Aridibaculum aurantiacum: one gene and its partner. The protein of the gene in region 1 interacts with the protein of each later gene in a pairwise test. Links are inferred from orthologs where the notes say so. Each region holds a gene or a part of one and is shown on either strand. Other genes may lie near its edges.

What was found.
Region 2: the proteins of J4N22_RS12085 (region 1) and ung interact in binary tests that used the Escherichia coli proteins (3 or more experiments, as listed by UniProt). The link is inferred for Aridibaculum aurantiacum from one-to-one orthologs.

Annotation. Positions count from the first base shown.
Region 1 is NZ_JAFEWC010000002.1:95,166-106,874, reverse strand. What follows is about bases 5,550-8,481. They hold J4N22_RS12085 (type I restriction-modification system subunit M), read right to left. Parts: upstream 7,767-8,481; coding sequence 6,333-7,766; downstream 5,550-6,332. Other genes in these bases: J4N22_RS12080 (hypothetical protein), read right to left, coding at 7,805-8,481; J4N22_RS12090 (restriction endonuclease subunit S), read right to left, coding at 5,550-6,250. In the rest of the region: J4N22_RS12110 (retropepsin-like aspartic protease), read right to left, coding at 623-1,636; J4N22_RS12105 (DNA-3-methyladenine glycosylase), read right to left, coding at 2,190-2,843; J4N22_RS12100 (DUF6998 domain-containing protein), read right to left, coding at 2,903-3,412; J4N22_RS12095 (hypothetical protein), read right to left, coding at 3,420-4,871; more of J4N22_RS12090, read right to left, coding at 4,868-5,549; more of J4N22_RS12080, read right to left, coding at 8,482-8,620; hsdR (EcoAI/FtnUII family type I restriction enzme subunit R), read right to left, coding at 8,622-11,030; J4N22_RS12070 (T9SS type A sorting domain-containing protein), read right to left, coding at 11,275-11,709. UniProt on the Escherichia coli protein: The subtype gamma methyltransferase (M) subunit of a type I restriction enzyme. The M and S subunits together form a methyltransferase (MTase) that methylates A-2 on the top and A-3 on the bottom strand of the sequence 5'-AACN(6)GTGC-3'.
Region 2 is NZ_JAFEWC010000001.1:2,474,988-2,486,529, forward strand. What follows is about bases 4,542-7,306. They hold ung (uracil-DNA glycosylase), read right to left. Parts: upstream 6,393-7,306; coding sequence 5,691-6,392; downstream 4,542-5,690. Other genes in these bases: hisB (bifunctional histidinol-phosphatase/imidazoleglycerol-phosphate dehydratase HisB), read right to left, coding at 4,542-5,637; J4N22_RS10390 (lysophospholipid acyltransferase family protein), read left to right, coding at 6,606-7,306. In the rest of the region: bifunctional phosphoribosyl-AMP cyclohydrolase/phosphoribosyl-ATP diphosphatase HisIE, read right to left, coding at 1-110; imidazole glycerol phosphate synthase subunit HisF, read right to left, coding at 147-905; hisA (1-(5-phosphoribosyl)-5-[(5-phosphoribosylamino)methylideneamino]imidazole-4-carboxamide isomerase), read right to left, coding at 905-1,621; imidazole glycerol phosphate synthase subunit HisH, read right to left, coding at 1,621-2,217; J4N22_RS10355 (GNAT family N-acetyltransferase), read right to left, coding at 2,237-2,746; J4N22_RS10360 (phosphoribosylanthranilate isomerase), read right to left, coding at 2,771-3,466; J4N22_RS10365 (GNAT family N-acetyltransferase), read left to right, coding at 3,631-3,963; J4N22_RS10370 (DUF2147 domain-containing protein), read left to right, coding at 4,014-4,445; more of hisB, read right to left, coding at 4,498-4,541; more of J4N22_RS10390, read left to right, coding at 7,307-7,346; J4N22_RS10395 (putative LPS assembly protein LptD), read right to left, coding at 7,349-10,060; J4N22_RS10400 (N-acetylmuramoyl-L-alanine amidase family protein), read left to right, coding at 10,201-11,169; J4N22_RS10405 (N-acetylmuramoyl-L-alanine amidase), read left to right, coding at 11,202-11,542. UniProt on the Escherichia coli protein: Excises uracil residues from the DNA which can arise as a result of misincorporation of dUMP residues by DNA polymerase or due to deamination of cytosine.

The DNA of each region.
Region 1 (11,709 bases):
AAGAACCAAAAATTCAAGACTCCATAACAACAGCTAAAAATGACTTCTCCTGCTAAAAGAAAATAAGTCACAACTTTTATCAGTAATTAAGCTTTTGTAGGACTTACCGGATATCAATAATTCCATACTCTTATAACATCTATTTTCTTTCTTAACGCAGTATCTGTCATTTTTCTTGACGCTGTTTTTATGATGTCGAAAGAAAAAGTCTAAGAACAGAATGATGAATGAAACAAATGCAGAATAAAAAAAAGAGAACACGGATGAATGATGAGAGAGGAGTTGTGATTTATGAGTTAGGCAAATGCAAAATGTAACATGTAAAATGTAAAGTGAAAAAAGGAAAACCCCTTGCTAATAATTAAGGCATCAAGGCCCAACTGCTTTTCACACACCTGCCTGCCGGCAGGCAGGGTAGTAATAAAGCTAAATCAGGGCCCCGCCAAGAATGGGCTGTATATCATTCTTGGCTGTCTTTTTTTGTTTCTTTTTTGGACAAGCAAAAAAGAAAATATTTAATGGTTGAATAAAGCATAATGCTTGCAAAAGAATATTTGCTCCTTTCTAGCGAAGTAAAAGTGACAAAAGAAGCAGCTACACACCTTTATAAAAACCTCAACACTTATTTACTTAGCACCAGTGTGTTTTCTTTATTATTTAAATACCAGGTGGTAAACTTATTTAGCATGCCTTTGCCTGCAATGACCTTTTTACCCTTGTCAGTAACAGCTATTATGATGTTGTCAAGCGAGAAACTTCCAACCTGGATATTGTTTACCTGGTAACGGCGGCAGGTGTCAATCATACCATTTGCCATTTCATACTCTGCAGTGCCCAGGTAATTAGATTGACCAATCAAGCCTTCTGCCTTCAGTGTTTCTTCCATGTCTTTATTAACCAGCATATCGCTGGCACCGGTATCCAGCAGCCAGAACTGGACCATACTGCCGGTTTTAATTTGTATGTACGACAGCCCGTTCAACGTTAGTACCCGAATCGTATCACTATTCGGTCCATTGATATCACTTGCTGATGATGCACTCCAGCCCCTGTTGATGTTATCACTCGTTTCAAAAGGATCACCGCAGGTGTACATCATCTCGTAAAACAACAATGAATTAGGATTGCTGAGCGATTCCATTTGTGCATCCGTTAGCTTTTTTCCTTTTACCATACTTAATTGGCAGTTGCAAAAGCTATTTACTTTTTTAGCATCAATACTGCGTTCCGTGCTTGCATTCACACTCGTGATACAACTCGCTACAAACTCTTCTTCAAAACCTTCTGCCTGCAACAATACCGATACGCCTGAATTGGTATAGCAAGCATTCATCTGCTTTTCCAGCACGCTGTCCTTTTTTATCATAGTGCCAATATCTATCACACCTTGCCTGGTATTCTCCCGGTATTGTTTGGCTGTAAAATACCTGTCGATCTTATTCACCTGGCACTCGCATATCGAAACAGCTGCACGGTTGCTCTTGTCTTTCTTCATCCCTTTCAGGCAATTATTAATCACCTGCCGCCTATTTAAAATAGACCTGCCCTCTTTACTGGTTATGTAATCACCTTGTGCATACGACTGAAAAGAAAAAATGCATACAACAAAAACAACGAAACAATAGCGCTGAAGCATGAGATAATGATAGGTTTAAAGTATTGGCTTAATAACGGGTGAATAGTAACTACGCAGTGAATGTATCCAAAAAATGTTACGGGGGAGGAAGATTGTTGTAGTTGCTTTTATGAAATGAAAGAATAGTTAATCCTTGTGCCGGATGCATGTACCCCATCAGTATTGCGGGATCCTGCTATCATGTTTGATTTAGCGATCCTGCGGAAGAATGAAACTGACTACACGAACACTTGCGCTAACAAGGAATTTATGGTACAAGCTGAAGTAACTCCGATTGATCATCGTTGCAGCCTGCCCCGTCAGCATTGCGGGGTCGCACTCTTGTACGGCAGTGCTGACAGCAGCGAGCCAACAACTGCTTGTCACCATCAGCTTTTCGAAGGTTTGCCAATACACTAACCTATCATTACCCTGCTTTTGCAAAGCAGGTTGTACGGAGAACAACCTGTCTGCCGACAGGCAGGCGTTTATCCTTAAGTTCGAGGTGGCCCTGCGGAACAGCTGGAACATAAAGGGGGGTAATGAAATTTTATTAGCATCTTTTGGTTCTTATCTATCTATACTTCTTTAAGAACTCACTACCCAACAGCTCTTTTATTTTATCTAGACGATCTTCTTTAGCACTCCACTTTTTATATAGCAGTTCAGCCATCTTTGTTTTCTCTTTATGCGGAAGGTGTGGATGAATAAGGTATCGGTACAATGAATCTCTGTACTGCTCATCCTTTGCTGATAAGCCTATCCTGCCACATTGTATAATCTCTTCTTCAGGTACTGGTTCAATCGTGATACCATGTTCTTCAGGCTTCACTAATGCAAATACATTTGGAGCTCCATCAATACAGCTATTGAAGCCGCTAATGAGTTCTGTAAGTACGTTCTGTGGACCAAAGTTGTATTGCTCCTTTGTATTAGCAGTAGCTGGCTGTAGCTTCTGTATGCTCCTAAGCAATATTCCACCATACGCTTGTTCGTTACCTATGGCAATGTCAATACCTGAACCATGTACATACCAATAGCCTGATCTTTTTTGCAACTTATGACCGTGGGTATATGAATCGTTATGCTCTTTAGAATCGTTGTAATAAAATTCAATTTCTAATAAGCGATAAAAGTTATCGTTTACCTGGATGATGTAGTTATTGAATAGATCATTGGCAATTCGGTTGAAGGAAGCGGCAATGTTAGAAGGGGATGCTACAAACATTATTAACTTATTTGCTATAGCTTGAATTGATTGGAATTATTTTTTTTAGCCTTGTCACTTCATTCTTCAATAATCTTCTTAGACCTCTTGATTAATCTAAACGACACCCCATTTAAGTTGGCTTTTCGATTCTCGTAAATAAGCTCACTAATGCTTACAAATTTAGAAACACTCATTGAAAACCTTTCATTTCTTGCTTTTGATCCCGGCACTAATAATGTATCAACAATTACTTTTCTCTTCGCCTTAAAAATTAAAAATGGGATGTAGTTTTGGTTTAACAAAACCAGAGTTACTGTGTCCCATACTTTATTTATATTGATAGAGGGCACTCGATGGTTATGATTGTAAACTCTCCCCTTAACCTGAATCTTCTCTCCTTTCTCTCCAATCAGATCATAACCTTCCTGTCTTGCAATACAAAGCTGGCATTTGAAAATTCTAGCCACCTCCACCTCTGCTATTTCACCTGTAATCCCAAGTGGTTTACCAGTCAATTTTTTGTATTCAATTGCCGCTTTTTTTGCAGCACCCAAAATTTCATATAATTGCTCCTCTTTCCCAATCATAAGACTACTATTTTATAAATCTTCTTGATGCCCTAATAATATTATAAATCATATAAGAAGCCCAAACCCTCATTAGTATGTCAACCAGTATGAACCCTCCCGCAAAAGTCTCGTCCGTCTTCCTCAAAGGGTTGATTAGCTTAAAATATTCATGAAATCCAAGCCAGAAACCATCCATAGTTCTTTGTGCCCAAGAAAAATAGAAATGACTGAACATTCCACAAAGCAACAAAAGGTAAAATAGTAATAGATGCCCTGCTAGCAAGAAAAGAAACGGTCGCCAAATACTTTGTCCGAAATCACCAGTCCATGAACTTGCCTTAATAATTAGCTTTGTCCAAAAGTTTTTTCTCCAGGTTAATGATCGATCATGCGCTTTCATTTCTAGTGAATGAAACCTTTGCTCGTTTATAGTATCACCTTGCTTACTTAGCGCATACTTCAATTGCCTTAGGATTTCCCTTTTCTTTTCATAATAAGCAATAATTGAGGGATCATAAGATGGCCTTTTAAACCATTTTCTGAAAACTGATCTTTTCTGTTCTAAAAGCTTTATTTTTTTGATTAAAGCTCTCTCTTCCTCAGATTTGCCGACGAGTCGGCCTTTGTAAGCATTAATGGAATTACTAAATCGTGCATTTACAAAAATCGTATCAACAAAATGCGCATCTAGAAAATTTATACTTCTGAACTCTTCAAAGTTTATGGAGTAAAACTCCGCTTTTCCGAGATAGGATTCAACAACTGAGAATTGGGAAGGATGATCAGTTTCAAAGGATTTTAAATTGGATAACCTTAAAGATTTTTCATTTCTATATCTATAGAAGCTTATACTATTTACTGAAACATCTTCAACTGACAAGGAAACGCTTGCACTGTACTGAAAGAAATCTAATCTTTCAATTTTTGATTTATTTCCGGATACCGTTATAACACCATGAACTTTAGGAAGATGAAAACTCAATTGTTTTAAAATAGATTTTGCGCCCCAATAACCGATATTCAGATCAATAAATTTTCCTCCATTAATTTTCAATATTCCATTGTCTTTCAAGGTCCACTTGCAAATACCAAAATCCCCTCCCTTAACATACATCTGACGCTTTACTGAAACTTCAATTAAATGAAAATCTCCTTCAAATTTCGAAGTTTCGTCAATATAAAGCTCATTATCAAAATAACAGCGTGTAAAATTGATCTCTTTCTTTATAGTAACATTATGAAAGGTTACATCCGTCTTAAAATAACAATTCTTAAAAGCCAGTAAACAATCTAATTCTCCGGTGAATCCATAATCATGTTCAAAAATTATGTTTTCAGCTTTTAATGTGTAGGTAGAAAAATCTGAAGAAGTTTGGTTTTCAAACTCTTCCTTTTCCAGCTCATAATATTGTTGGAACGACGGAAATGTTTTTAAGACACTTTTTTCTTTCGGAGTTAAATTATCCAAGTAACTCATACCTCTCCCTCCGCTACCATATTTAAAACCTGTTCCTCCTCCATCTCATACACCTTACCCCTTTGTTCAAACGCTTCCCTTAATACACTCTGCAACAACTGCTGCGCATATTGCCTGCTTTGTTGTACCTGGGCTTCTAACTGGCTTAGCTGCTGTTGCAATTGCTGTACTTTGGCTACTATAACCTTTTGTACTTTCATAGGTGGAAGAGGAAACAATAACATTCTTGATTTTTTAATACCAAAAACAAGATGGGTACTATTAGTTGATTGAGATTTTAATAAATCAATTGCTATAGGAGACTGCAAATAGTAAGTAATAAAATGGGCGTCTATACTATTTCGAAATGGTTGAACTAAAATGATATTTGCAGATAAGGTATAGTTGAAAGGCTTAGGTAAAAACGTAGGTTCACCTATAGTTCCAATTTTACCAATAATAAAATCTCCATCTTCAAGTGTATATCTTTTGTTGTGCTCCTTAAGAACTTCTACTGACACTTTTCTAGCACTATCGAAATCTATTGTTCCATCATCTCTCACTTCCGTCATTCCTATATAAGGCACACCATTTAAAACCACTGGTGGTGTTCTATGACTTGGTTGTGGGTCAATGAATGATGCCACATCATCCCCTCGCACCCACGCCCATCCTTCCGACAATTCAAAAGGAATTTCATCTTCTGTTATTGGTGGTAGTTCTTTCTCTTTTTTGAGCTTGCCTGCTTTTATTAGTTTTTCTTTTTCGGCTTTTATGCGTTTTAGTAATTCGGTTGCTGGTTCCTCTGTTGGGTCTTGTTTGGTTAGTTTTCCCTGTACGGCTTCCTGCAATATGGTTTGGCGGAGAAGTTGGAGATAGGTTTGTTGTTGGTCAAGTTCTTTATCAAGTAAACTATACTCCTCATTGATGATATTTAACCTATGTACAATAACTGCCTGTTCGCCAAGGGAAGGAAGAGGAATTTCAAAGTTTAAAACATGATGTGGTCGTATAGCAGCATAATTTGTACTTCCTTTTGAAGTAATTTGATCCTGTATAATATCTGTTTTAATAAGCCATGCTAAATAATCTTTCAACAGCTTAGTTTCATCTAATTCAAATAAAAAGTAATGACTACTAACTATTGCACCTTCTAATTCACTTGGAACAAAACCATAACCTCCTACTTTAGCGTCAATCTCTGCAACTAGAAAGTCACCTTCTCTGCATACTTGTTGTTTCTTGGTATTTATTGCAATGCCTTTTACAATGTCTCTTAAAACAACTCCCTTCCTGTTAACCTGAACACGGCAACGTTTGTATTCAACAGAATTGTCTATCGTTATAAACTCTTTCCTTTGAGTTATTACGTTTCCAAGCTTTTCAATCTTCCAACTCATTCTTCTTATCTGTTTAATAGTAGTACATCAGATGAACGAAATGCGACGCAACGATGCTTAACCGGAGTTACTGCACCTTGTATCATACCAATTCTTCTTTTAATTGTTTTAGTAACTGGTTGCTTTTGGCAAATGATTGTCCGAGCAAATCAATTAATACGCTGCTGGTATATTGGTGTTGTTCTTCGGTGCTGTTTGGATTTTTGATATCGAAATTGTAGTTGCGCTTTTTTAGTTCTTCGGCGCTGACCTTCCAGGCATATTGGTTCTCTTCGCGGTTGTTCCACCAGGCTTTTTCGAGGTCGAACTCTTTTATGTTGATGGGCTTGGTTTTATTGTAGTTCTTTACGCCATCGGGGTAAGGATGTTCGAAATACCAAACGTCTTTGGTGGGTTTGCCTTTGGTAAAAAACAGCAGGTTTGTTTTAATGCCTGTATAAGGGGCAAACACGCCATTGGGTAATCGCACTATGGTATGCAGGTTGCACTTTTCGAGCAGGCTTTCTTTTATACGGGTGGCTACGCCTTCGCCAAACAAAAAGCCATCGGGCAATACCAGCCCACAACGTCCGCCATCTTTTAGCAGGTGAATGACCAACGACATAAACAGGTTGGCTGTTTCGCGGGTACGGTATTGTGCAGGAAAATTATTTTCTACACCATCTTCTTCCATACCGCCAAAAGGGGGGTTGGTAACAATGACATCGACCCTGTGTTTGTTGCTCCATTCGGTCCAGCTACGGTTGAGCAGGTTGTCGTGTTGTATAACCGGTACCTCTATGCCATGCAAAATAAGATTGGTAGTGGCAAGCATGTGGGGCAACGGTTTCTTTTCGACACCTGTGATGCAGTTTTGCAATTGCTGGCGCTGCTCGAGAGTTTTTACCTTCTGGTGGGTTTCGATATAGTCAATAACATTGGTAAGGAAACCGGCGGTTCCGCATGCGGGGTCAAGCACTACTTCGCCCAGCTTTGGTGCAATCATTTCAACAATGAATTGTGTAACGGCACGGGGGGTATAAAACTCCCCGGCATTACCGGCACTTTGCAGGTCGCGGAGTATTTGTTCGTAAATATCGTTGAACTGGTGTCGCTCGGATTTAGAGGTTAGCTGAATGCCTGTGTTAATCTTGTTGATGACCTGCCTGAGCAGCGTACCACTCTTCATGTAGTTGTAACTGTCTTCGAACACCTGTTTTACCATAAGACCGGCATCTTTGTTATGCCGTAGCTTCAGGTCTTTCAGGCGTGGGAACAGGGAATTGTTGACGAAGCCGAGTAATTCATCTCCGGTCATGCCTTCTTCATCGGCAGCCCATTCGCGCCAACGAAGGTCTTTGGGTATGGGTGATTTATAATTGTCGTTAGTAATTTCCCAATCTTCTTCTTTTGTATCAAATATTTTCAGGAACAGCATCCAGCCGAGTTGGGAAATGCGTTGCGCATCGCCATCAACGCCGGCATCTTTGCGCATAATGTCCTGTATGGATTTTATGGTGGAGGTTAGGTTAGACATACTATTCTCAGAAATGTTATTTTGTTGTAATTAATTTGTTACGCTGCTATCTTCACAATTGGCATCCAATAAATGTCATAGAAACTAAGCAAATAGCTCTGTATTTCACTAAGACTTTCGAACTTCTGGTTTATTTCAAATATCTCTCGTACTTGATCTTCTGTTTCTCTTATTGTATAATCACCCTCCTCCTCCCAATTTAAAATATTGTCATATGTAAGTGCTGAATTAAACTTTCTCGCATTAACATGTTTTGCTTCCGAAAATAAATAAATGTCCCCATCCCCCATTCCTGTTTTATAATCAGTGCATAGGGTATGAGTATCTACATTATCGAGATCAAATTCTGGTGTAAGCATATCAGAGAAATCAACTGAAATACAGTAACGCTGCATTGAAGTGCTTGGTTCCAAGTCAAAGAAGTCTTTAAACCAATAGTCTGCGTCATCCCGTTTGTCGTTCTGAAATTCGTTATTAAAAACTGGGAAAATATACTGAGCGGACTTCCCACTTCTTGCAGCACGCTGCAGCATTTGATACTGCCCAGAGTTTGGTTTTCCATTTAGAAGTTTATTTTTTACTCTCATTCTAAAAAAAGGAGGATCAAACAGGTCCCGGGCATTATAGTTATAGAATTCTAAAGTTCCACCGGTTTTTAAATATTCCGGCACTTTAAATTGGATAAAAAGATTTTTACTAATGACAATGTCGGCCCCAGCATAACCTGATAAAGGATTACCTTCTTGTTTTAAAGTTGGAAAAACAAAATGATAAGATTGTTTCCTATTCAATAGGCTAAACTTATGGAAATATGTGAAGGCGAATTGAGTTTCAGAAATACTTAATGCTGCCATCTTATGCTATTTGATATAATTGTTTTTCTAAGTCTTTAACGGCTTCAAAATATTTGTCCTTTGTACCAAACATCCTGATGATTTCCGGTGGTGTACCATACTCATCAAAGGGGTGCAAAGAAAGTACTTCTGTACTTTCAATGGTGGTCACTCCTTCATCAGCATACTTCTGCAGTAACGCTTCCAACACCAGCCGGGCTTCCTCTCCATATTTGGTGAAGTAGTTGCGCTTCTTTACGTTGTTGGCTCTTTCCTTTCTGGAAAGTGGTGGTTGATCGTAGGCTACGTGACAGATCAAATCAAATAAGTCTAATTCTTTGTCAACTGCACCTAGTAAGGCATCTACCAAAACACCCTGTTCTTCAAGTTCCTTTATAATGGCAGCTTTCCTATCCGCATCATTCCACTTCTGCAGAAATTCATTAAGCGACGCATATTGATCTTTGATGATCTCTTTCGTATGGTCCTTCAGTGAAACCGTGATCGGCTTGCCCTGGTGATCGAAATACATTTCCCTGCTTACCAGAACAGAAACGTCTACTCCATTTACATATACCTTTTCACGCCGGGCAGGCTCCCTATCAATAAATTCTCCTGAACCCGGAACAAAAGGCTCATCTGCCTCTCCCCATTCCAAGCCTTCATTTTCATCCAATGGATCGTCTGATGGCTCCTGCTCTTCTTCGTCTTCTACATCCCCCAAGTCTTCACCTTCAGAAGTTACTTTTACACGAACAGGATCACCATCAAATGCAGGATCTGCGAATAAGTCGGTTACATTTCTAAAGTCGATTATGGTAAAATACATCTTACCAAACTCTTCATTGATGCGGGTACCGCGCCCAATGATCTGTTTAAACTCGGTCATACTCTGAATATTACTATCCAGCACAATCACCTTACAGGTTTGCGCATCTACACCTGTTGTCATCAACTTACTGGTAGTGGCAATCACAGGATATCTTTCTTCAGGATTAATGAAGTTGTCCAACTCCCTTTTTCCCTCATCATTGTCACCCGTGATCTGCATTACATATTTGTAATTGTCTGCTACTAAGTCTGCATTTTCACGAGCCATTGCTTTACGCATTCTTTCTGCATGATCAATATCAATACAGAAAATAATGGTCTTTGAAAACCGGTCAGTCCCTCGTAGAAACTCGCTAACCTTCCTGGCCACTGTATCAGTCCGTTCATCAACAACAAGTGATTTATCAAAGTCTCGACGGTTGTAAATCCTGTCATCTACCAGTTGGCCTTGCTTATCTGTCTTGCCTTTCTCAGGGCGCCATCCTTCATGATCTATGTTTAATCCTACTCGAACTACACGATAAGGTGCAAGAAAGCCATCATCAATGCCCTGTCGTAAAGAATAGGTATAGATTGGATCACCAAAGTACTCGCTGTTGGAGATGGTCGTGGTTTCTTTCGGAGTAGCAGTCAGGCCAATATGGGTAGCCTTGTTGAAGTATTTCAGTATATCCCTCCATGCGCTATCCTCAGATGCACTCCCTCTATGGCACTCATCAATAATTATGAGGTCGAAAAAGTCAGAGCTGAATTGTTTATACGCATTTGCTGTTTCATCGGTTCCAGACAAACCTTGGTACAGGGCAAGGTAAATTTCATAGCTCTTATCCACTACCCTGTTCTTCACCACAGTCATCTTATCCCTGAAGTGCTTGAAGTCTCCACGCTTTGTTTGATCAATCAAAGCGTTTCGGTCTGCAAGAAAAAGTATCCGCTTCTTCACACCGGCTTTCCATAAGCGATATATAATCTGGAAAGCAGTGTAGGTTTTGCCTGTACCTGTCGCCATCACCAACAGTATCCTGTTCTGATCCTTGGCAACAGCTTCAATAGTTTTATTGATGGCGATCTGCTGGTAGTACCTGGGACTTCTGCCGCTACCGTCAGTAAAATAATCCTGTGCAATTATCCTTTCTTCTTCTGGCTTGGTGATACCCTTATATAGTTGGTAAATTTTCCATAAGCTATCCGGTGAAGGAAATTGATCCAGCTCAAGATCAGTTTCTATACCAGCACCTTTAGCTGTCCTGTTGTGGAATACAAAGCCATCACCATTACTGCTGAACACACAGGGAATATCTAGTATCTGAGCATATTCAAGGGCTTGTTGCACCCCTGCACCTACTGTATGATTATTATCTTTTGCCTCAATGATTGCAATGGGGATGTTTGGCTTATAGTACAGGATGTAATCGGCTCTTTTACGTTTGCCTCTTGCAGTCAACTTACCTTTTACAAATATTTTACCGTCGGTGAAGGATTTTTCTTCCAGGACCTGTGTATCAACATCCCATCCTGCAGCAACTATTGCAGGTGTGATAAACTTCGTGCAGATGTCTCTTTCAGAAAGTGATTTCTTATTTAAGTAAGCTGTGGCCAAGGGTGATCTTTAGCAGTTAATCAAAATGGAAAAAGTTTCTTTCACAGTGTCTGCTGTGCAAAACTTCCTTCAGGCAAACATTGGGGGATGTATCCGGGGAAGGAGGATGGAAGATAGGAAATTTGAGGATTCACGTTATAGGAATTTTGGATTGTGCAGAGCAAGTAAATGTTGCATTCTACTTTACGTAACATGAATTCGGTTCTTATAATGCGAATCGATATTTTAAGAACAGCCCCCATCCCTACTCTTTTATCATCTGGTAGCTGCTAACTTCTCCATTCACCACCAGGCGAAGGAAGTACACACCCGGTGCAAGGCCGCTGCAATCAATCGTTCTTACATAGCTGCCTTCCAGCAGCACTTCACTAATGAGGGATCTTTGACGGATTCCTGCTGCACTAAAAACAGACAGATCCACAGCAGTGGTTTCTTTTAAAGTGAAATGTATAGCAGCTTTATCTTTTACAGGATTGGGATACACCGTTAATGCATTTTCCGGCAGCCCGGTTGTCTTCACCCTTACCACGGGAGAATAATCATATTTATCATCGTGATCTACCTGTTTCAGCCTGTACAAAACAGTTCCTGTAGGAACGTTGGCATCGGTGTAAGCGTAACGGTTGATAGTTGTACTTGTTCCCGATCCCGGTACAAATGCCAGCTTCTTCCAATTGCT
Region 2 (11,542 bases), on another replicon or contig:
TGAAGCGCTGCTTCGTTCATAAAACCCAGCATCAGTACTTTTTGCGTAGCAAAATCCTGTACAATACAGGGAACAAGTCCGTCAGCATATTTTGCGTAATCAATCTTCATGTTTTATCTGTTTATCCTGCTCTTGTATAAGCTGGATCATATTCTTACAATAATGTTTTCCTGGTGCAAATACTGTTTCAGATCAGGTATAGCGATCTCTTTAAAATGAAAAATACTTGCTGCGAGTGCGGCTTCTGCACAACCATTCTCAAATACATCTTTAAAATGCTCCATAGTGCCTCCGCCACCAGAAGCAATTACAGGCACCGGTAGTTCTGTAGCCAGCTTTTTAGTGATATCTAAAGCAAAACCTTTTTTAGTACCGTCATTGTTCATAGAGGTTAGCAAGATTTCACCGGCGCCTCTTTCTACTCCTTCTTTTGCCCAATCAAAACATTTTGCTTCTGTTTTGGTGCGACCACCATTCAGGTATACATACCATTCTCCATCTTCCTCCTGGCGAGCATCTATAGCCAGCACGATACACTGCGAGCCAAAATTTCCAGCCAACTGATCAATCAGCCCCGGGTTTTTAAACGCAGCAGTATTAACGGATATTTTATCGGCGCCATTACTGAGTAAAACACTTACATCATCTACTGTACTTATACCGCCACCTACTGTGAAAGGAATATTGATCTTATGCGAAACGCGGTTCACGAGTTGACTTAAGGTTTTTCTTTTTTCAACAGTAGCCGTAATGTCTAAAAATACCAGTTCATCAGCGCCAGCTTTCGCATATAATGCTGCTAACTCTACAGGATCACCGGCGTCGCGAATGTTCTCAAAGTTGACACCCTTAACCGTTCTGCCATCTTTTATATCCAGGCATGGGATTATTCTTTTGGTCAGCATTATTTCACTTTTACCAGTTCTTGCAGTGTTACCCGCCCTTCATAAATTGCCTTGCCAATGATCACACCTTTGCACCCAATCTCAGCCAGCTGATACACATCATTGATGTTGCTTACGCCACCACTTGCTATAAAATGAAGTGTAGGAAATTTTTCAATGATGTTCTTGTATAGATCAATAGATGGGCCTTCCAGTTTTCCATCTTTACTTACATCAGTACAAAATATTTTAGTGACACCTTTAGCTGTATACTTTTCAATGAAATCATATACCCAAACGCCGGTAGTTTCCAACCATCCACCAACAGTTATCTTTTCATCTTTCACGTCTGCGCCCAACATGAACTTGTCTTCTCCAAATGTGGTGAGCCAGCTACTAAAAGTTTCTTCATCCTTTACGGCTATGCTTCCTACAGTAGCATAAGCCGCACCAGACTCTAAAACTATACGTACATCTGTATCTGTTTTTATACCACCACCAAAATCAATAACCATCTTTGTTTTAGCAGCTATCTTCTCCAGCACTTTCCAATTGGTAACTGCGCCTTTCTTTGCACCGTCAAGATCTACCAGGTGCAGTCGGGTAAGACCGGCATCTTCGAATTGACGAGCTGCATCCAGCGGGTCCTGGTTGTAAACTTTTACTGTATCATAATCGCCTTCTGTTAGCCGCACACATTTACCATCAATGATGTCTATAGCAGGTATGATCTCCATTATATTCTAGTAAGAAAGTTTGCTAATATTTTTTCGCCTGTTTCTGCACTCTTCTCCGGGTGAAACTGTACGCCATAAAAGTTATCGCGGTGTAAGGCTGCACTATAAGGTTGAATATAATCTGCAGTGGCAATGGTATGTTCACCTAAGGCAGCATAATAACTGTGAACAAAGTAGCAGTAACCTTCAGAAACCTCTTCCATCAAATCACTCTTCACGTTGTATATCTTGTTCCAACCCATCTGTGGCACTTTAAGTAATGCCGATGGTTCAGCAGGAGCAAAACGTTTTACTTCTTCCTTGAAAATACCGAGGCAAGTAGTGTCACTTTCTTCGCTGTGCGCACACATCAGTTGCATGCCCAGGCAAATGCCAAGTACAGGTTGTTGTAAATCTTTTATAAGTTGATCTAGTTTTCTTTCGCGCAGGTAAGCCATAGCCGTACCCGCAGCACCCACCCCTGGAAAGATCACTTTATCAGCGCCTTTGATTTCTTCCGGGTTATCAGAAACTACAGCCTCTGCTCCTATTCGTTCCAATGCAAACAGTACTGACTGAACATTTCCTGCATTGTATTTTACTATAACAATTTTCATATCTCCTCAATTTTACCTGCTAACCGATAGCAGGTGTATCTAACATTAGCTGTAAGAATTTCAGGTCAAGCCACCTGCCGAACTTATAGCCTACCTCTTTAAAATGAGCCACCTCTTTAAAACCAACCGACTGGTGTAAAGAAATACTGGCCTGGTTAGTGGCATCAATCCCTGCCACTATGCAATGATTACCTTGTAGCTTAGCTGCATCAACTACATGATTAAGCAATAACCTTCCTGCTCCTTTCCCCCTGGCAGTTTCTGCTACATACACAGAGTTTTCAACCGTGTATTGATACGCCGCCCAGCGTCGAAAGGGGCCAAAGGTACTAAAGCCAATAACGGCATCACCATCTACTGCTACAAAAATGGGAAAACCATCTTTTTCTTTGTTTGCAAACCACTCCTGCATCATTTGCTCACTATGAGCCTCATAATCGTAAACGGCAGTTGTATGTAGTATCACATCATTGTATATCTGCCGGATAGAAGGCAGATCAGAAAGAGAAGCAAGTCTTATAGCTATCATGGGGTAAAGCAGCCAGCATTGTTTTTAATCAAGTGGCTGGTTCACTTGTTGAACAAAAGAACGGATTGCTTCCATATCTTTCACACCAGGCGCAGTCTCAAATCCTGAATTGATAACTATGGAGAATAGATCTTTAGCCACTTTATCGTGCCGGAAGCGCTGTATATTGGCTACATCTGCCGGCGAAATAGCTCCGCTAAGCAAGAAAGGCTTACCAATATTTCTGCCGCTAAGCTTCCGCCAGTTGAACTGCTTGGTTTTTGTTCCGTAAATGGTGGAAGATGAATTGAATAAAAACATATCACAGTCAGCGTAATAATCCTTAATTACCCACTCCATATGATCGTTTTCTACAAAATGAAAACCCTTGATAACTGAAACATAATTTGAGATCCTTTCGCAGAAATAAGGTGTTTCATCACCACTTAACTGCACCATATCCAACCCAAACGCATCTACTTGCTTCATGATCTCTTCGTAAGAAGCATTGGCAAAAATGCCGATCTTAAAAACCTTGAGCTTTTCCTTTTTTATTGTTTCGCCGGTAGTATGGTTGAGAATGTAGTATGGAGACTGTGGAAAGAAATGAAGACCTGCAAACTGCACGTTCTCTTCATATAACTGGTGCATCTGGTTGATGTCAACCATTCCGGATACCATTATTCTTTGATGAATAACGGGCGATTTAGTGGGTTCGTTTTCAGTTGCTATTAATGACACAAAAAGAATTTTGATTGAAACATTTGTTCTTTCTTCAAGTGGCGTATGCAACCGGTGCTCTTACTGATGCACTTGTTGTATTAGTAAAGATGCAATTTAAACCTAAATAGTTTGTTATCAAGCTGAACTTACTGCAATTGCACTTTCTACTGCTAAAAAATCCTATGAGCAAATTGAAGCGGGTATGCTGTTTGAACACAGAGAGTTTCAAACATGAACTCATGAAAATAGAACACGAGGCAAGCGGCAACGGAGGAAAATTCTTTATTGTTTCTGATAACAAGCAAATAGCCAAAATGCTATATAATGTGGAAGACAATTCATTACAAATCTATTCTACAGAAGTAGACAAAGAGCACAGGGAGCAAAACCTGGCAGGGCAAATGGTGGAACAAGCCGTGGCATATGCTACTGAAAAAGAATGGAAGATTGTACCAATATGTTCATTTGCTAAAGCGTTTATTCAAAAAAGGCCTGACCTGCAGCATATACTATAATAGCAGGTTAAACCTGTTCATCATTCATTAATCCGCCTTATTTTCATTGCATGAAAAACCTGATTGTTGCTACTATACTTAGCTTATTTATGACCACTGCCGTTTCTGCCAATGCTGATGCCATACTAGGAGTTTGGCAAAATGGTAGCGGCAAAGGTCACATACAGATCTACAAAGAAAATGGCAAGTACTTCGGAAAGGTGATCTGGCTAAAAGAACCGCTTAACAGTGAAGGAAAACCAAGATTAGATGTTAAGAATGCTGAAGTGGAAAAAAGGAATAAACCCATCATTGGCTCCATCATACTACGCGACTTCGTATATGATGATGCTGAATGGAATAGCGGGAGGATTTATAATCCTGAAGATGGAAAAGAATACAAAGCTTTCCTGAAACTAAAGGATTCTAAAACACTTAGTGTTCGTGGTTATATCGGCTTTTCGTGGATTGGAAAAACAGATACCTGGACGAAGATCAGGTAAAGAATAAAGTTTAAAAGAAACAGCTTGTTCGGAATGAACAAGCTGTTTTTGTTTAGAGTAATCCTTTGGTAGTTGGTAAATGGTTACTGAACGGATCTCGCTTCACTGCCATCCTGATTGCTTTGGCAAAAGCTTTGAAAATGGCTTCGATTTTATGGTGTTCATTATCTCCTTTACATTCTATGTTCAGGTTGCATTTTGCAGCATCACTAAAAGATTTAAAGAAGTGAAAGAACATTTCAGTAGGCATCTCTCCTATCTTCTCCCTTTTGAATTCAGCATTCCACACCAGCCAGTTACGACCACCAAAATCCACCAGCACTTTTGCTTCTGCCTCATCCATGGGTAAAGCAAATCCATAGCGTTCCATGCCACGCTTATCGGCAAGTGCTTTAGCAAAGGCTTCTCCCAGTGCTATCCCCGTATCTTCTATGGTGTGATGTTCATCAATGTGCAGATCTCCTTTAGCGTGTACTGTCATATCTAATTTTCCGTGACGCGCTATCTGGTCAAGCATGTGATCAAAGAAACCTAACCCAGTTGCTATATCTGCCTTACCTGTACCATCCAGGTTTAGCTTTATGGATATCTTAGTCTCGTGTGTATAACGTTCATGTTCCACTACGCGTAGCCCCTGCTTCAGGAATTCATAGATAGCCTTCCATTCAGTTGTTTCCATGGCTACCACTTCACGCAGCGCTTCCACCGCATCAGCTATTTCACCACCACCTAAAGAAGGATCGTTGTTCAGCCAGATGGCTTTGCATGCCAGGTTCTTTGCCAGTTGTACATCTGTGATCCTGTCACCAATTACATACGAATTCTCAAGATCATATTTCTCCTTATCAAGGTAATCCTTCAGCATACCGATAGAAGGCTTCCGGGTATCCAATCCTTCATGTGGAAATGAACGATCTATATGAACTGCAGAAAAATGAATGCCTTCATTCTCCAGTGCCTTCATAATAAAATCATGTACTGGGGTAAAAGTAGATTCAGGAAATGCATCTGTACCTAGTCCATCCTGATTAGACACCATTACCAGTTCATAATCCAATTCAGCGGCTATCTTAGTCAGGTAGGTAAACATGTAAGGATAGAACTCCAGCTTGCTGAAATCATCTATCTGGTAAGTGGGAGGCGCTTCATTGATAATGGTCCCATCCCGGTCTATAAATAATACTCTTTTCATTTTGTTGATGTTTGTTGATGGCAGGTAGTGATGCCTGTGGTTTTCTAAGCAGTTTATGATTCAGCTTTTATGGCTGGTTCTTCGTGTAGCATCCAGTCAATGGGCTCAACACCTTGCTTTACCAAAAGTTGATTTGCACGGCTAAAATGTTTGCATCCAAAGAAGCCTTTATCTGCACTAAAAGGTGAAGGATGCGCTGCTTTTAAAACATGATGTTTGGTTTCATCTATCAGCACCTGCTTTTCCTGTGCATACCTGCCCCATAGCATAAATACAATACCTGATCGACTATCAGAAAGTTTTTGAATAACAGTATTGGTGAATTCGGTCCATCCCAATGTAGCATGACTGGCAGGTTCTCCGGCCCTTACAGTTAATACAGCATTTAGTAATAGAACGCCTTGCTGAGCCCAACTGGTAAGGTCACCTGATGTAGGAATAGGCATCCCAACATCTGCCTTTAGCTCTTTAAAAATATTCACAAGGCTTGGTGGTGGCTTTACTCCTTTAGGTACTGAAAAGCTCAGTCCGTGTGCCTGTCCAGGCCCGTGATATGGGTCCTGCCCAAGTATTACCACTTTCACTTTATGAAAAGGTGTTGTATTGAAGGCATTGAAGATTAACTGGCCTGGAGGATAGATCACTTTCTTCTGCGCACGTTCTACTTTAAGAAAAGTAACCACTTGTTGAAAGTAGCTCTTAGCAAATTCCTGTTCCAATATTTGCTTCCAACTATCTTCAATTTGCACATCCATATATTTCGTTTGGTTGCAAACTAATTAAAAATTACTTTTGCTGCCGTTCAAAAAACGAGTGGTCGTTTCAAAGAACGGACAACATGGTCCGGTAGCTCAGCTGGATAGAGCAACTGCCTTCTAAGCAGTAGGTCTCAGGTTCGAATCCTGACCGGATCACAAAGCGAAGTCTAAAACCGGCTTCGCTTTTTTTATTCTGGTAGAAACTATTACATGAGCACGATAAAAAACATCTTTGGCCGCATTTGGGCTTTGTGGGGAATCATTGTCTTTACGGCAACACTCCTTATTGTTATCATCCCTATCCTGCTCACGTTTCTTATTGCCGAACCAAAAGGCACCGCAATTTTTCGGATCATTTCAAAAGCATGGATGAATGTCTTTCTAACTCTTATTGGCTGCAGGATTATCATAAAAGGAAAAGACAACTTTAAAAAAGGTGAAACATACGTAGTGGTAAGTAACCATAATTCGCTTATGGATGTACCACTTACCACACCGTACATACCTGGGGCAAACAGAACCATTGCTAAGAAATCGATGGCGAAGGTTCCTTTGTTTGGTTGGGTATATACACGCGGCAGTGTGCTTGTAGACAGGAATAGCGATGAAAGCAGGAGAAAAAGCTTTGACTTAATGAAGCAGACGCTGGCACAAGGGCTGCACATGGTTATCTATCCTGAAGGAACGCGCAACAGAACTAAAGACCCGCTAAAACAATTTTATGATGGTGCATTCAAACTAGCTACCGATACAGGTAAAGAGATAATCCCTACACTCATTTTTAATACACGTAAAGTTTTACCTCCTAATAAAACATTTTACCTGGAGCCGCATACAATGGAAATGCATTTTCTTTCGCCTATACCTACAAAAGGAAGAACATCTAAAGAGGTAAAGGAGCAGGTATTTCGCATTATGTGGGAATACTTCAAACTGCATGAAAGCAGGTAAGCTTACTGCCCGTAAAAGAACCTGGAACGATTGATCCGTAGGTCGCGTAAGATGCCGGACTTAGGACTGATGGTAATATTGAATGACCGGAACAATCCAATTGGTGTAAGATTAATAGCCATTTGCCAACAGTGCATTTCGCGGCTGATGAACATTGTCAGCGTTTGAATTTGCTTTGTCTTAAAATCATAGTAAGTGCTTCCTCCCATTTTCCAGCGCGGTGTAAGACTAAAATCTCCATTCACACTTACGTTAGAAAATACATCCGTTCTTTGACCACCTGCATACGGGTTGAACGTATTGGAGAAACTCAATGAATACGACAGGTTAACTGACCATGGAATGTTGAAATCAGTGAATTCAGCAGGATTGCTCCGTACATAATCCAACTGTCGCTGCTGCTCTTCTGGTGTCATGTATTCATCGCGGGGCGCCTGGTTATCACCACCCTTTCCATCTTTCGTTTTACTCTGAAAAGAAGTGGATATAGCTACTTGTCCATTGGTAATTCGGCCAAGGCTAAAGCGGTCTGCATTCCAAGTCAGCTGGTTGCGTCGGATGCCTCTTTCATCCAGTGAATAAGGATCTAAAACTGCATTGGCCGTGATATTGATCTTTTCAAATAAAGTACTACGTAAGTAAAGATTAAAAGGTGCTAAACGCATACTATCAGCGAGGAAATTGTACGCACTATTGAAACCAAATCCATCAATCAGGCGAACTTTTTTTACCGCTCCTGCCGATGTATCCTTACGGTTACGCACTTTCATCTCGAGTAAATTATCAACACCGAAGGACATACCAGCAAACCGCCTGTCGCCGATCATTTGAGCTCCTGTTGTGGTTGAGAAAGGTAATCGGACTCTTCCTGTACTATCGGCCTGTATCATTTCAAAGTTGCCCCTGTTCAGGTCTGGCCTGTAGTTCAGGCTGAAGTTGGGCCTTACCTCGTGCCTTATAGCCTGCACATCTGATTTAGGATTGAAGTTGTACGTACCAAATATTCGCGTATTAGCCGACAATGAGAATTGTGTTTCTCTTTCGGTGTAAAAGCCGCGGGTGGAACGGAGGCGTACTACTTTCAATGAATCATCATAATAAGCGCGTTGTGCCTGGCCAAACCATCTTTCGCTGTACGATACCCCCGGCGCCAACTGAATAGGGCCTAACTGTGGCAATGATAGCGTAATTGGAATGTTATGATTGGCGGTCCACAAAGAAGTATCAAGCAGCCTGCGCAGGTTGAATGCAGAGTCATAAAAACTTACCTGGTTCTGTACATTACCATTATAAGCAATACCCAATTTCTCATACCACTTAGGTGTACCTACTTGCTCAGCCTTTTGGAATGGATAGATGGTAACCATGCTGAAAGTAGCATTAGGTAAAGACAAGTTGATCAGCCTGCTCACACTGTTCTGGCTATGGTTTGCATTCAGCGACAGGTTGTACTTTCCTCTCCAGTCTTTGGTATACGAGATAGTTGAGTTCAACTGGTTTTGGAAATTCTGCAAGGTGTTATTTGGAACAAACCGGTTGAAGCGGGTGCTACCTGCATTCACACTTGCAGAGAAATTTGTTCCCGGTCTTGCTTTAGCATCCCTGGCATGGTTCCAGTTAATCATAAAGCTCTTTGTCCTGGTAAATTCGTCCTTAACGTTTCCTGTCCTGTTCAGGATCTTGGTGTTTTGTATAGCTAAATTTAACCCGCCTCTATACCTGTAACGCCGCATGTAGTTAGGCGAAATATTCAGGTTCCATCCACCATAACTGTACAAGTTACCGCGCACCATTACATCCACGTAATCATTCAGAGCTTTATAATATCCAAGCCCTTCTAAGCCTAAACCAAAATCTTCGTTGGCAGCAAACTGCGGAGGAAGCAAACCTGATTGACGGCCACGGTTAAGAGGAAATATTCCAAACGGCAGGTAAATAGGTACAGGCACGCCTTCAAATTCCGGCGAAGCAGGCCCTGACACTGCCATCTTCTGGTTTATGATCTTTAGCCTTTTACTCCTGAAAGCAAAGTGCGGCGTATCAAGGTTACAGGTTGTAAATCTTCCACGCCATGCGAAGAGCGTATTGTCATTTACCTTCTTTACAGTGTTGGCATAAATGAACATCTCGCCTTCCTGTATATAGGAGCTTTTCGTCAAACCTTTTTGCGAACGCAGGTTGTAAAAAATAGAGTCGCTATAGCTGGTTGTTTCACCTTGAATAAGTTTAGGCTTATCCATTGGATTACCACTTGTATCAGCAACACCATAAGCCAACACCATTTGCTTTTCCTGGTCCAAGCGAACAACTGCTGCATTGATCTCCACATCCGTATACTTGGCTGAAGACTTACCATAAAGAATGAATTGCTTGGTATCGATAAACAACACGCCACTATCTTCTGCGGCATAGGTTATAGGTGCATCAATAGAATCCTGCGAGACCCTTACATTCAAAGTATCTATAGTTTGAACCGGGGTATCTAAGGTATTGATGAGAGGCGTATCGGTAATGGGTGGTGTGTCAATTCTTGATTCAGCTATCACATTTCTTAATGTGTTTGCCGGGATAGCTGATCCATTTTCGGTAGAAAGAGTCTGCGATCTATTGCTGCGAAGTTTTGTTGTATCCTGTTGTTCTTCTATGCTTTGAAAAGAAAAAATATATAAGGGATACTTGGCATTCAACTGTGGCGTTATTAGGAAAACAATCACAATTACCAAAATTGATGATATTGATTTTGACCTAACTTTACAACGATTGCCCATAAGTAGAAGAGGCAAATTTAATGGGAATTGCTTGATGCAGTTGTGAAGTTTAACGTTTTGAAAATCTAACCCCTAAAGAATTCAATATGCTAAGATGTAGTGTTGCTGTATTTCTTTTACTTACAGTCCTTTCTTTCTTCTCCTTTACCGACCCCCAACCAAAGAAACCAAGTGCACTTCGTACCATTATTATTGATCCGGGTCATGGTTTGCCAGACCCTGGTGCGCAGGGAGCTTATAGCAGCGAATCACAGATTACACTTGCACTTGGTCTGAAACTTAGAGACAGGCTTTTGGAAGTTTTACCTGAAACAAATATTCTAATCACGCGTACCGATGAAGGTCTTCCTGCCGGGCTTACAGACAGGAACAAAGCCAACCGTTATCGTGCTGATTATGCTAACGATAATAAAGGGGATTTGTTCATTGCCATTCATGTTAACTCTGCAGCGCCACGCTACGAAAGAAGATTGGAAGGTTATAAGGAAGAAACTTATTATGTAACCACAGGTAAAGGCAAGAGCAAGAAAAAAGTAGAGAAGACACGTAAGGTGCCTATTTACAAGTCGTATAAATTATCATGTAATGTTCGCGGTACTGAAACTTATATCTGGGCAGTAAATAAGCAAGATCAAAAGCAACAGGCAATTAACCGTAAAGACGATCACGAACAATATTTCGAAGCACAGGATAGCGCCTTCAGTTATTTCGATTCACCTGAAGCAAAGATTTTTGCATCGCTTCGTACAAAAAAATATTTTGACCAAAGCCGCAATGCAGCAGCCCTGGTGGAAGAAGAATTCAAAAAACTGGGTCGTAATAGCTTTGGCGTAAAACAAAGAAACCACGAAGGCATTTGGGTTTTACAAGCTACCAATATGCCTAGTATCTTAGTTGAAACCGGCTTCATTTGCACACCCGATGAAGAGGATTACCTCAACAGTGAAAAAGGGCAGAATGAACTGACCTATGCAATGATGAGAGCCGTTTTAAGATATAAAGAAGCATTAGACTCAGCTCCGGAAGCCAGCAAGAGCGTTACCAGGACAAAGTAAAGTATTGAAGAATTTAAACAGGAGGATCAGCCGTGGTAAGAAGCATAATTTTTATAGCCCTATCGTTATCCATATTTCATTCCGCATTAGCTCAAAAAGGTCAACTTAAGAAAATCATTGTAGACGCTGGTCATGGCGGCTCCGATGTAGGAGCTCGTGGCCGCTATAGCAATGAAAAAGATGTTTCGCTGGCAGTAGCTCTTAAACTAGTGAAAGCACTACAACAGGAAATGCCTGATGTAGAGGTCATTCCTACACGCACTTCTGATATTTTCCACTCGCCTCCTACTAAGGCAAACATTGCCAATTTCAATAAAGGCGACTTGTTTGTAAGTATACACTGCAATGCTGCGCCGCCTAGTAAACATTCAGA